4 regions of the Streptomyces sp. NPDC059224 genome follow, and region 3 is predicted to be linked to each of the others. Evidence: riboswitches for the same ligand, from Rfam matches in the RefSeq annotation. Region 3 holds a riboswitch; each other region holds the start of a gene.
What was found. A riboswitch is a leader RNA that binds a small molecule or an ion and turns the genes downstream of it on or off. The one in region 3 is predicted to bind cobalamin.
Positions count from the first base shown of each region.

Region 1: it holds a riboswitch for cobalamin, as region 3 does, so the genes downstream of both, ACFXI4_RS17385 (ribonucleoside-diphosphate reductase subunit alpha) here and ACFXI4_RS36395 (CbtB-domain containing protein) in region 3, are expected to answer to the same signal.
Region 2: it holds a riboswitch for cobalamin, as region 3 does, so the genes downstream of both, ACFXI4_RS22360 (5-methyltetrahydropteroyltriglutamate--homocysteine S-methyltransferase) here and ACFXI4_RS36395 (CbtB-domain containing protein) in region 3, are expected to answer to the same signal.
Region 4: it holds a riboswitch for cobalamin, as region 3 does, so the genes downstream of both, ACFXI4_RS04855 (cobalamin biosynthesis protein) here and ACFXI4_RS36395 (CbtB-domain containing protein) in region 3, are expected to answer to the same signal.

Region 1 covers NZ_JBHZAN010000014.1:171,849-174,947, forward strand. The annotation lists gene ACFXI4_RS17385 (ribonucleoside-diphosphate reductase subunit alpha) at 1-1,866, opposite strand, end outside; cobalamin riboswitch at 1,992-2,124, opposite strand; gene ACFXI4_RS17390 (GNAT family N-acetyltransferase) at 2,141-2,677, opposite strand; gene mctP (monocarboxylate uptake permease MctP) at 2,787-3,099, opposite strand, start outside.
Region 2 covers NZ_JBHZAN010000019.1:156,040-159,138, reverse strand. The annotation lists partial or broken gene ACFXI4_RS22375 (cupin) at 1-87, opposite strand, end outside; partial or broken gene ACFXI4_RS22370 (alpha/beta hydrolase) at 89-184, shown strand; gene ACFXI4_RS22365 (flavin reductase family protein) at 243-758, shown strand; cobalamin riboswitch at 919-1,046, shown strand; partial or broken gene ACFXI4_RS22360 (5-methyltetrahydropteroyltriglutamate--homocysteine S-methyltransferase) at 1,028-1,426, shown strand; gene ACFXI4_RS22355 (endonuclease/exonuclease/phosphatase family protein) at 1,479-3,099, opposite strand, start outside.
Region 3 covers NZ_JBHZAN010000042.1:4,320-7,418, forward strand. The annotation lists gene ACFXI4_RS36385 (GNAT family N-acetyltransferase) at 1-375, opposite strand, end outside; partial or broken gene ACFXI4_RS36390 (enoyl-CoA hydratase/isomerase family protein) at 634-1,692, shown strand; cobalamin riboswitch at 1,766-1,904, shown strand; gene ACFXI4_RS36395 (CbtB-domain containing protein) at 1,940-2,161, shown strand; gene ACFXI4_RS36400 (CbtA family protein) at 2,183-2,935, shown strand.
Region 4 covers NZ_JBHZAN010000003.1:217,018-220,116, forward strand. The annotation lists gene ACFXI4_RS04850 (cobyric acid synthase) at 1-441, opposite strand, end outside; gene ACFXI4_RS04855 (cobalamin biosynthesis protein) at 438-1,388, opposite strand; cobalamin riboswitch at 1,487-1,631, opposite strand; gene ACFXI4_RS04860 (hypothetical protein) at 1,822-2,049, opposite strand; gene ACFXI4_RS04865 (anion permease) at 2,069-3,099, opposite strand, start outside.

The DNA.
Region 1 (3,099 bases), on a different contig from region 3:
CTCGTACACGCCCGCGATGGACGCGATGGTGGCCGTGGGGGCGATGGCGAGCAGCAGGCTGTTGCGCAGGCCGGTCGTGGCGATCCGCGCGCGCAGCGCCGCCCAGCGCTCCGGCCAGGTGAACTCGACGCCGTAGTGGTCGGGGTGCAGCACGCCCTGTGCGGTACGGGTCTTCTCCCAGGCCGGCAGCGGGCCGCCGCGCTCGGCTAGGTCGGCGGAGGCCTCGTAGGCGACGAGCATGATCCGCTCGGCGATCCGGGTGGAGAGCGCCTTGGCCTCGGCGGAGTCGAAGGGCAGCCGCAGCTGGAAGAAGACGTCCTGGAGCCCCATCGCGCCGAGGCCCACGGGACGCCACCTGGCGTTGGATCGGCCCGCCTGCTCGGTCGGGTAGAAGTTGATGTCGACGACCCGGTCGAGGAAGGTGACGGCGGTGCGGACGGTCTCGTCCAGCCGCTCCCAGTCGATGTCACCGGTCGCCGTGTCCACGAAGGCGCCGAGGTTCACGGAGCCCAGGTTGCACACCGCCGTCTCGCCGTCGTCCGTGACCTCCAGGATCTCCGTGCAGAGGTTGGAGGAGTGAACGACATGGCCGGGGGTGGCCGTCTGGTTCGCGGTCCGGTTGGCCGCGTCCTTGAAGGTCATCCAGCCGTTGCCGGTCTGCGCGAGAGCGCGCATCATCCGGCCGTACAGATCACGGGCCGGGACGGTCTTGCGGGCCAGACCCTTCTCCTCCGCCGCGCGGTACGCCGCGTCGAACTCGTCGCCCCACAGGTCCACCAGGTCCGGCACGTCGGCGGGGGAGAACAGGGACCACTGCCCGTCGGCGTTGACCCGGCGCATGAACTCGTCCGGGATCCAGTGCGCGAGGTTCAGGTTGTGCGTACGCCGGGCGTCCTCACCGGTGTTGTCGCGCAGCTCCAGGAACTCCTCGATGTCGGAGTGCCAGGTCTCCAGGTAGACCGCGGCCGCCCCCTTGCGCCGGCCGCCCTGGTTCACCGCGGCGACCGAGGCGTCGAGCGTCTTGAGGAACGGCACGATGCCGTTGGAGTGCCCGTTGGTGCCGCGGATCAGCGAACCGCGGGAGCGGATCCGGCTGTACGACAGGCCGATGCCGCCGGCGTGCTTCGAGAGCCGGGCCACCTGGTGGTAGCGGTCGTAGATGGAGTCCAGCTCGTCCTTCGGGGAGTCGAGGAGGTAGCAGGACGACATCTGGGGGTGCCGGGTGCCGGAGTTGAAGAGGGTGGGCGAGGAGGGGAGGTAGTCGAGGCGGCTCATGAGCCCGTAGAGCGCGGTGACTTCGTCGAGGGCACGGACCGTGTCGTCCTCGGCGAGACCGGCCGCCACCCGGAGCAGGAAGTACTGGGGGGTCTCGACGACCTTGCGGGTGATCGGGTGCCGGAGCAGGTAACGGCTGTACAGGGTGCGCAGGCCGAAGTAGCCGAAGCGGTCGTCGGCGGCCGGGTCGACCAGTGCGTCCAGGCGGGCCGCGTGCAGGCGCGCGAACTCCGCGGTGCGGTCCGCGATGAGGCCCTCGCGGTGGCCGACGGCGACGGACTCGGTGAAGGACGTCACGCCCTGCGAGGCGGCCTCGGCACGGATCGAGATCGTCAGCAGCCGGGCGGCGAGCCGGGAGTAGGCGGGGTCCTCGGAGATGAGACCGGCGGCCGCCTCGGTGGCCAGCTCGCGCAGCTCGGCCTCGTCGGCCCGCGAGGACCGGCCGCGCAGCGCGGCGGCGGCGACCCGGCCGGGGTCGGCGTCGGGGAGATCGGCGGTCAACCCGGTCAGGGTCCGCAGCAACGCGGTGCCGGGACCGTCCTCGTCCACAGAGATGGTCGCTGAAGCCGGTTCGGCTGGCGCGATGGTCACGTGGGGCTCTCCCTCGCTCGGCTCAGGGCCTGGCGGAGGGCAGGAGGCAGCACACGGGCGCACGCACGCGTGTCGCGTCCCCGGTCCACTCCACGAGACCCGGACGTCAGAACACCCGGGCCGGACGGCCGGGCGTTGCTGTCGGCAGGTCCTCGGACTGACGCTCGCGCACAGATGTGCGCAAGTACACCGTTGCGGGACAGTTCCGGATTCGCACCGGATTCCCCTGCGGCGACAGCGAGCATGAGCATACATCTAGTGCCGTGCTGTCGCGTCACCCCCACATGTTGTGTCGCGAACCGTCTCGCAGCGTCAACTCATAGGTGAGGAGAGTGATGTCGTCCAGCTGTGGCAAGGGGTTCCAGTCCCGCTCGGGTGTGCGGACGAAGCCGAGACGTTCGTAGATCCGGTGGGCGGATTCCATGGTGCGCTGCGTCGACAGGACGACCTTCTCGCAGCCTTCGAGGGCGCGTGCGCGGTCGACGCAGGCGCGGACGAGCGCCGCGCCGGCACCCCGGCCGCGGGCGGCGCTGTCGACGGCGAGCATGCGGATCTCGGCCTCGCCCTCGGCGGCGATGTCGGACATCGGGCCGGGGCCGGGGACGAAAGTCACGCCACCCAGGAGGACGTCGTCGCTCACGGCGACGAGAACGGTGGCCGCGGCGGCCCGTTTCGCCACGTTCCTCAGTTCGGTGAGGTAGGAGTCGCTCTCACCGAAGTCGAGGAGGCCGTCCTGGAGGTAGGCCTGGGCCGTCAGTTCGCCGAGGGTGCCGTATTCCGCGGGGTTCGCTTTCCTGATCCGGATCGTCATGCGGGTGAGTGTGTACGACAGCGGGCCGCCGTCGTGATTTCTTTTCGGCGGCCCGCTGCGGGTCGTCAGGGGTTGCCCGCGCGGTTCCTCGCGCCCCTGACGGGGTGCTTCAGCGGGCGCCTTCCGCGACGGCCGGGGGGAGTTCCGTTTCCACGCCCGGGTCGCCGGCGTCGGCCGTGTAGTCCTCCGTCTTCGTCTCGTCGATGCCCTCGGGGGCCTTCAGGGCCTTCAGGACGAACGTCAGGACCACGGTCACCACCACGTTCATCACGAACGCCGTGAGGCCGATGTAGCCGATCTCCCCGATGCCGGGGATCTCCTTGGCCGAGCCGCCGAAGTGCTTCTGGGTGGGGGAGGCCACGCCGTACGCCGCGGCCGTGCCGTAGACCATGCCCACCGCCCAGCCCGCCAGCAGGGCCCAG
Region 2 (3,099 bases), on a different contig from region 3:
CTCCTGCGGCTCCGGGCCCGAGTCGTCCAGGAAGACGAACTCCGGGTGTCCGCCGACCACATAGATCGCGGTCCCGGACTCGCCGTGCCAGCACCGCTCGGTCGCAGCCGAGGTCGTGACCTTCCTGGAGGCACTGCGGACCGGGCTGGTGCCCGCGATCACGGTGGAGTCGAGCGCCTGGTGACGGCCGCCACCGCGGGCCCCCGGCCTCGCCTCTCCCCCGACTGCCGAAAGGAAAGGGCATGACCGCCCCGATCCGCCGGAGTCCGTCGCCGTCGGCCACCGTCCCCGACGGCGCGGACGTCCTCCGCGACACCCTGCGCCGGCATGCCGCCGGAGTCACGGTGATCACCTTCCCGGGCCCCGTCGGCTTCACCGCCACCTCCTTCACCTCCGTCTCCCTGCGGCCTGCCCTGGTGTCGTTCTGCATCGGTCTCGAAGCGTCCAGCACCCCCGCGGCGCGTCTCGCGGACCGCTTCGCCGTCCATGTCCTCGGCACCGCGAACGCCGGCCTGGCGGCACGGTTCGCGCGCAGCGGGATCGACCGGTTCGCAGGGGTGCGCTGGCAAGCGCAGCCGGACGGTCTGCCGGTCCTCGACGACGTCACCGGCTGGCTGTCGGCCCGCGTCACGCTCCGTCAGACCATCGGTGACCACCTGCTGGTCGTCGGCGAGATCGACTCGGGCGCGGTGGCCGACGCCGCCCCGGCCCTCGTCCACCACAACGGTTCCTTCGCGTCGGCGCACCCACTGGTGTGACCCGGGGCGGCCGGGAACGGCCGGGGTACGGTGCGGGCCGGGGAGCAGGTGGCCCGGCTCACACCATCCGGATGACGGACATATCGCCGCTCTCCGCGGCGGTACCCCGTAGGCTGGGCGGCGCAGCTGGTTCGCCCCGTCCGCCAGGCGGGATGCGTCGTAAGAGGGAACCCGGCGGGAATCCGGGACTGCCCCGCAGCGGTGAGTGGGAACGAACGCCGTCATACGCACTGGGTCCGACGTACGGAGCTGGGAAGCGACGGCCGGTGGGGGTACGCCCGCAGACCCAGATCCACACCCACATGTGCTACGCCGAGTTCGGCGACATCGTCCAGGCCATCGACGACCTCGACGCCGACGTCATCAGCCTGGAGGCGGCCCGCTCGCACATGCAGGCCGCCCGCGAGCTCGCCGCGCACGGTTACCCGCGCGAGGCGGGACCCGGCGCGTACGACATCCACTCGCCGCGTGTCCCGAGCGCCGCGGAGGCCGCCGACCTGCTCCGTACCGTCCTGCTCCGTACCGGCCTGAAGGCGATCCCCGCCGAACGGATGTGGGTCAACCCCGACTGCGGCCTGAAGACCCGTGCCTGGCCCGAGACCCGTGCCTCCCTGGAGTACCTGGTCAGCGCGGCCCGCACGGTACGCGAGGAACTGCCGGCCTCCTGACGGCACCGGCCCCGCCGGGCCGGGGCACTCCCGGTGCACCGGCCCGGCGTGGTCACTTCCCGTGCGGCTTCGGCTGGTGCGGCTTCCTGCCGCAGTTCTTCACGTCGATCCGGACGACCTGGGGGTCGTGGTCGCTCGCCTGGTCGGCGAACTCGGCGTTGATGTGGACGACGTCGTAGTCGTAGTGGGTGAGGGAGGGGCTGGTCAGGATGTGGTCCAGGGTCTGGCTGTTGCCGTCGTAGACGTAGCTGTAACGCTGGGACACCGGGAGGGTGTTGATCAGGTCGGTGAGGTCGTTGCCGTTCCCGGTGAGGGTCTTGACGGCGTCGGAGAACTCGAAGTCGTTCAGGTCACCGGCGGCCACGATCCGGGCCCGGGGGTCGGCGGCGAGCAGCGACTGGACGAAGGCGTTCTCCACCTCGGCCTGGAGCCCCCGCTGTGTCTCCGAGGAGCGGGTCGGCTCCTGGTAGCGGCCGTGGACCGGGTCGTCGCCGCCCTTGGAGATGAAGTGGTTGGCGATGACGAAGACCGTCTTGCCCTGGAACACGAACTCGCCGACGAGCGGCTTGCGGCTGTCCGTCCAGGCGGCGCTCGCCGGGTCGATCCGGCCCGGGGAGGCGGACAGGTGGGCCTGGCCCTTGCGGTCCTTGACCACCGAGACGGGCGTGGTGGAGGCGTCGCCCGAGGCGGCGCGGTCCACGAAGGAGACCCGCTTGGGGTTGAAGAGGAACACCTGGCGGATGTTGCCGCCGGGCTCGCCGCCGTCCTTGTCGTCGACCGGGTCGACATAGCGCCAGGAGTACGTGGGGCCGCCGGCCGCGACGATCGCCGCGGTGAACTTCTTCAGGGTCGCCTCGGCGGAGACGGTGCCGTCGTCGGTGGCGCCGTTGTCGTCCTGGATCTCCTCCAGGGTGACGATGTCGGGCGAGGAGAGGTTCTTGACCACACCCCTGGCGAGCCGGGCGAACTTGTCGTCGCCGTCGGTCGGGTCGAGGTTCTCGACGTTGTAGGTGGCGAGCGCCAGTTCGTCGCGGGACTGCTTGCGCGTCACCTCCTGCTCGAGGCCGTTGTCGACGGCCGTGCCGGTGGTGGCCGCGGAGGGGGCGAGCAGGTAGCCGCCGAAGTCGGAGTAGTCGACCGGGCCGGTGGTGGTGCCGGACAGCTCGTCACCGACGTTCAGTACGGGGGTCGTTCCGTCGGCCGAGACGATCTCGATGCGGCCGGTGTTCTGCTGGTCGTAGCCGCCGTAGAGGGTGCCCCCGCGCCGGGTGGGGTTCTCGTGCGGCTTGGCCGTCACGAACATCTCGCCGTAGGTGTTCGTCGCGCCGACCACGCGGGCGTCGGAGACCGAGGCGCGCATGCCCTCGAGGGACTCGTAGAAGTCCTGGGAGTACACGGCCGGCCGGAGGGTGAGGCCCTCGATGCTGCCACCGTCGGCCGTGGGGGTGTACTCGCCCGGGACGGTGGAGGCGTTGAGCGCGACCGCGTCCGGGAGGGCGTTGCCGGTGGACAGGGTGGTGGAGACCGGGCTGCCCAGCTCGGTGACCGACTGGGCGGCGGAGGCCGGGTAGTACTCCGAGACCTTGCCGCTGACCAGGACCGAGTCGCCGACCGAGACGGTGGGCGCGGCCGAGCCGGTGTACACGAACAGTCCCTCGCTGGTGGCGGGGTCG
Region 3 (3,099 bases):
GGCGACGAGCGCGAGCATCTCGGGGACGTCGGCCGCGCTCAGTTCGACCAGGTCGCCACCGCCAGGGACGAGGGCCGGTGCGGGCCGGCCGGTGCCGGGCCAGACCAGCTGCCGGCCTTCGAGGACGAAGACCGGCTCCCAGTCCGGCGGTGGCGGCGCCGGGCAGTTGAACATGTCGGCGAACGCGCCCGGGCCGAGCAGTTCGGCCAGATCGGTCCAGTCCTCGGGCCCGGGACCGGCGGACACCGACGAGAAGGTCGCGACGTCCGGCTGATAGGTCGCGGCCCGGCCGAGGCGGCGGCCCAGATGCGCGTGGCGGCCGCTCAGGGACGCGCCCACCGGGTCGTCGAGCACGATGCTCTCCTCGCTCGTCATCGTGGAGCCTCCCTTCGGGCCGGTGTCCGTGCCGCCGATGATCGTAACCAGCGTGCGCGGGGCGGGAGACGGGAGTCCCGCGGAGGTGCCCGAGGACGGCCCCCTCGGGCGGGGTCCACGGGTGCCGTGCCGGGGCGCGGCGGCCGCACGCGTACGGTATCGGGAGGACCAACCGTGACCTGCGGGTCCACCGGATCCCGGAAGGAACAACGAGATCATGCGCGTCGACCTGGCCCGCGGCCGCACGGAGGCCTCCGGATGAGCGACGTCCTGCTCCACGTCGCCGGCCGGGCGGGCCGCATCACCCTCGACCGGCCGAAGGCGCTCAACGCCCTCACCCACGCCATGGTGCTCGACATCGCCGAGGCGCTCACCGAGTGAGAGCACGACCCGGCCGTGGAGACGGTCGTCATCACCGGCGCCGGAGAACGCGGCCTGTGCGCGGGCGGTGACATCCGGGCCATCCACGACGACGCCCGCGACGGCGACGGCAGGGCCTCCGCCGCGTTCTGGCGCGACGAGTACCGCCTCAACGCCCGGATCGCCCGCTACCCGAAGCCGTACGTCGCCGTGATGGACGGCATCGTCATGGGTGGCGGCGTCGGCGTCTCCGCGCACGGCAGCGTCCGGATCGCCACCGAGCGTTCCCGGATCGCCATGCCGGAGACGGGCATCGGCTTCGTCCCCGACGTCGGCGGCACGTACCTGCTCGCCCTCGCCCCCGGGGAACTGGGCACCCACCTCGCCCTGACGGGGAGGCAGATCGGCGCCGCCGACGCCCTGTTGTGCGGGCTGGCCGACCACTGCGTGCCATCGGACAGGATCGAGCGGCTGATCGACGACCTCGCCGAACGGCCGGTGCGCGACGCGCTCGCCGGGCACGTGCGAACGGCGCCGGAGGGCGAACTGGCCCGCCGGCGCGCGTGGATCGACGCCTGCTACGCCGCCGGCACGGTCGAGGAGATCGTCCGCCGCCTGCTCGCCCACGGTGACCCGGCCGCGAAGGAGGCGGCGCGGACCCTGCTGTCGAGGTCGCCGACAGCCCTGAAGGTCACCCTGGCCGCGCTGCGCGGGGCCCGTCGGCTCGGTTCGCTGGAGCGCGTCCTCGACCAGGAGTACCGCGTCTCCTGCGCCGCCCTGTCCGCGGCCGACCTGGTGGAGGGCATCCGCGCCCAGGTCATCGACAAGGACCGCGCCCCGCGCTGGTCCCCGGCCACGCTCGCCGAGGTCACCGACGCCGAGGTGGCCCGCTTCTTCGCTCCGCTCGGCGAGCGCGAACTGGGACTCGCCGGCCCCGCCGGGTTCCGCCGCCGCTGACCCGGCGGGCGCGGAACGGACCGCCGGACGCGAGATGAAGATCACGGCTGGTGGGGCGGTCTTGGCCGTGCCCCTGACACGCGGTACGGTCGGTCCGATATCGACGACGGCAGAACGGAAGCCGGTGCAAGTCCGGCACGGTCGCGCCACTGTATGCGAGAGCCCCCGGGATCTCGTGAGTCAGACCCGTAGCCGTCGTCCAGTGCTCCACCGAGATGGGACGCGAACTCCCAGAGGAGGTTCTGCCATGGCGCAGACCGTCGCGCAGCCGACAGCCACCACCCCCGTCGTTCCCGCCAAGCTGCCGCTGAGCGCGATAGCTCCCTGGGCGGTCTTCTTCGGCGTCCTCATGCTCGTCCTGCTCTACTTCGTCGGCGCCGAGCAGGGCGCCACCTCCGTGTTCAGCGGTACCGACGTCCACGAGTGGGTGCACGACGCCCGCCACCTCCTCGGCTTCCCCTGCCACTGACGCGAGGGACGCCGCACGCTCATGAACTCCACAACGGTAAGAAACCTCCTGGTGCGGGGCATGCTCGCCGGCCTCGCGGCCGGTCTGCTCGCCCTGGTCGTCGCCTATCTCCTCGGTGAGCCGAACGTCGACAAGGCGATCAGCTTCGAGGACGCCCACGCGCACGAGCACGAGATGGAGGTCGTCTCCCGCTCCCTGCAGTCCACCGCGGGCCTGGCCACCGGTGTGCTGGTGTACGGGGTCGCCTTCGGCGGTATCGCCGCCCTCGCCTACTGCTTCGCCCTGGGGCGCGTCGGCCGCTTCTCGCCACGGGCGACGGCACTGCTGCTGTCCGGCTGCGCGCTGCTCGCCGTGTACGTGGTGCCCTTCCTGAAATACCCGGCCAACCCGCCGTCGGTGGGCGACCCGGACACCATCGGCAAACGGACCACGCTGTACTTCCTGATGATGGTGCTCAGCGTGCTGCTGGCGGTCGCCGCCACCATCCTCGGCAAGCGGCTGCAGCCGGGCCTCGGCACCTGGTGGGCGACCATGGCCGCGGTGGCCGCGTTCGCCGTGGTCGTCGGACTCGCCTACCAGTTCCTGCCGGCCATCAACGAGGTGCCGAGGGACTTCCCGGCCACCCTGCTGTGGCGGTTCCGGATCTCGGCACTGGCCGTCCAGCTGGTGCTGTGGGGCGGATTCGGCCTGCTCTTCGGTGAGTTGGCGGATCGGCAGCTCAACCCCAGGCCGGCGAAGGCCCCGGCCGGGCGGACGGTTCCCGCCGCTCACTGAACGATTCACGTCACGCGAGGGCCCTTCGGAACCATCCGGGGGCCCTCGCCTTCTGCGGGCACCGCGACCGATCAGGCAGGGACGGGCAGGACGAGGAGCGGAGGACCCGAGTGGCCGGACACCCCCGGCCACGCCGCATCAGCCGCGGCGGCCAGAGCAGCTCC
Region 4 (3,099 bases), on a different contig from region 3:
GGTCCGGCGCAGGTTGATCTCCGCCGGACTGCCCGCCCCCTCACAGATCACCGCGTCATACGTGCCCCGCAACTCGGCGAGACAGTCGAGCACGGTCCCGAGCAACCGCTGCTGCCGTCCCCCGTGGTAGCCCCGCGCGCTCAGTTCACCGACCGGCTTCCCCAGCAGCACGACCTGACTGCTCTGTTCGCCGCCCGGCTTGAGCAGCACGGGGTTCATCAGCGCGGTCGGCTCCACCCGGCAGGCCTGGGCCTGCATGGCCTGCGCCCGCCCGATCTCGGCACCCTCGCGGGTGACGAAGGAGTTGAGGGACATGTTCTGCGCCTTGAACGGCGCGACCTTGACGCCCTGGCGCACCAGCCACCGGCAGATACCGGCGGTGACGACGCTCTTGCCGGCGTCGGAGGTGGTACCGGCCACGAGCAGACCGCCGTTGTTCATGAGGTCCTCCCCGGACGCGCTCCGCGCAGCAGGGCTCCCGCCGCGCTCACCCCCAGCGCCAGCCACCCCACCCGGCGTGACAACCGCACCGCCCGCCCGATGTCGGCGAGTTCCACAGCCCGTCCCTCCCCGTTCAGCACCGGCCGGTGCTCGACCCGCCCTCCGTACGACAACGTCCCTCCGAGCCGTACGCCGAGCGCTCCCGCGAACGACGCCTCCACCGGCCCGGCGTTGGGACTCGGGTGGTTCGCCGCGTCGGACCGCCAGGCCCGCACGGCCCCCCTGGTGTCACCTCCGGCGACGGCGGCCAGTACGGCGGTGAGCCGGGCCCCCGGCCACCCCGCCACGTCGTCCAGCCGCGCCGAGGCCCACCCGTACCGCCGGTAGCGGGCCGACCTGTGCCCCACCATGGCGTCCAGGGTGTTGACGGCCCGGAACCCGAGCAGTCCCGGCACCCCGCCGACGGCCCCCCACACCAGCGCACCCACGACCGCGTCGCTGGTGTTCTCGGCGACGGACTCCACGACGGCCCGGGCGATCCCGTCGGCGTCCAGGGCCTGCGGATCCCGTCCGCACAGATGCGGCAGCCGGTCCCGGGCGGCCGCCACGTCCCCCGCCTCCAGGGCGCGCCCGATGACCCCGGCCTCACGGGCGAGTGAAGTGCCCCCGACGACGGCCCAGGTGGCGCTCGCGGTGAGCGCGACGGACGCGGCGGTGGACGGCCGTACGAGCCGCTGGGCAAGGGCGCCCAGAGCCACGGCGCCACCGGCGCAGACAGCGGTGTGCAGCGCGCCCCAGCCGCGGTGGTCCCGCCACAGCACCCGTTCGACTGCCCCGGCCGCCCGTCCGAACGCGGCGACCGGATGCCCGTGGCGCGGATCGCCGAGCAGCAGATCGCCGAGAAGGCCGGCGGCGGCGCCGTACGCGAAGACGCGACCGGCACCCATCGGCTCAGCCGGCCGCGGGGGCGGGAATGGGCCGGGTACTCAACCTCGTTCGGCAGCCGCGCATGGCGATATGTCCTCACTCAGGGTGTCCACGCCCTGGTTCGACGAGACCGGCGGTGAGAGTTCCTGGCTCCCGGGGATTGCTACCCCGGTGACAGTGGCGGGACCGCGCCGGATTCGCACCGGCTTCCTCTCTTGCCGCCGTACTTGGCTCCGGAAGTCCACCACGGCCCCGGAAGACCAGTCAACTTGCCGTTGACCTGCGAGGGGAGTGTGTGGGAAGGCCCACACCGGTGGTCCAGCCGGGCTCGTGGGGTATGCCGAAGGCCCCTTCCCGGCGGGCGGGGAGGGGCCTTTCGACGGCCGCGGGCGGCCGGCGAGGTCAGGTCTCGGCGGTGGTCAGGCCTTGGCGGTGGTCAGTTCTCGGCCGTGGTCAGGACTTCGCCACGATCAGGTGGATGCCGTAGGCCACGGCGGCCGCGCAGGCCGCGAAGCACAGGTAGGCGGTGGTGACGGCCAGGGCCGCGGAGTTGCCCTGGGCGGTGGCGCGTTCGCGGGCGGACAGACCCTTGATGCCGAGGGTGAAGAGGGCCACCATGCCCACGGTCACCACGAGGCTGACGCCGAAGACGGAGCCGATGGCTGCCCAGTCGATGTTCATGTCGGTTCTTCCTCGGGGGTCAGACGGTCGCGGCCGGGTCGGTGGCGGGAGCGGCGGGGGAGGGGATGGTGGCCGTCAGGCCGTCCGTGACGGTCCCCGCGGGCGGCGGGGTCACGGCGGCCATCGCCGCGGTCACCACGCCGGCCGGCTCGGTGCCGTTGACGTTCGCGCTGTCCACCACCTCGCGACGGGAGAGCTTCCAGATCGCGGCACTGGAGGCGACGAGGAAGACGGCGACGACCGCCGTGCCCCAGTCGCCGAGGTCCGTCACGGACTCGGCGAGCGCGCCGACGAGCGCGGCCGCGGGGAGGGTGAGCACCCAGGCGACCATCATGCGGGTTGCGGTGGACCAGCGGACCGTGCCGCCCTTGCGGCCCAGACCCGCGCCCATCACGGAACCGGAGACGACGTGCGTGGTGGAGAGGGAGAAGCCGAGGTGGGAGGAGGCCAGGATGGCGGTGGCCGCGCTGGTCTGGGCGGCGAAGCCCTGCTGCGGCTGGAGGTCGGTCAGGCCCGTTCCCATGGTGCGGATGATCCGCCACCCGCCGATGTAGGTGCCCAGCGCGATGGCCAGGCCGGCGGAGAGGATGACCCAGGTGGGAGGGTTGGAGCCGGGGGCGATGGAGCCGCCCGCGATCAGCGCGAGGGTGATGATGCCCATCGTCTTCTGCGCGTCGTTGGTGCCGTGCGCGAGCGAGACCAGGCCGGCGGAGGCGATCTGGCCGGCCCGGTAGCCCTTGCGGGCGGCCTCGTCCTCGGCGTTCTTGGAGAGCGCGTAGGAGAGCCGGGTGGAGAGCATCGCCGCGAGGCCCGCGACCACGGGGGCGGCGACCGCCGGGAGCAGGACCTTGGTGACCAGAACGTCGCTGTGGACCGCGCCGAAGCCGGCGGAGGCGACGGTGGCACCGATCAGGCCGCCCATCAGGGCGTGCGAGGAACTGGAGGGCAGGCCCACCAGCCAGGTCACCAGGTTCCAGAGGATCGCGCCGACCAACGCGGCGAAGATGACCTCGGGGCGGATGCCGTTCTCGTCGACGAGGCCCTTGGAGA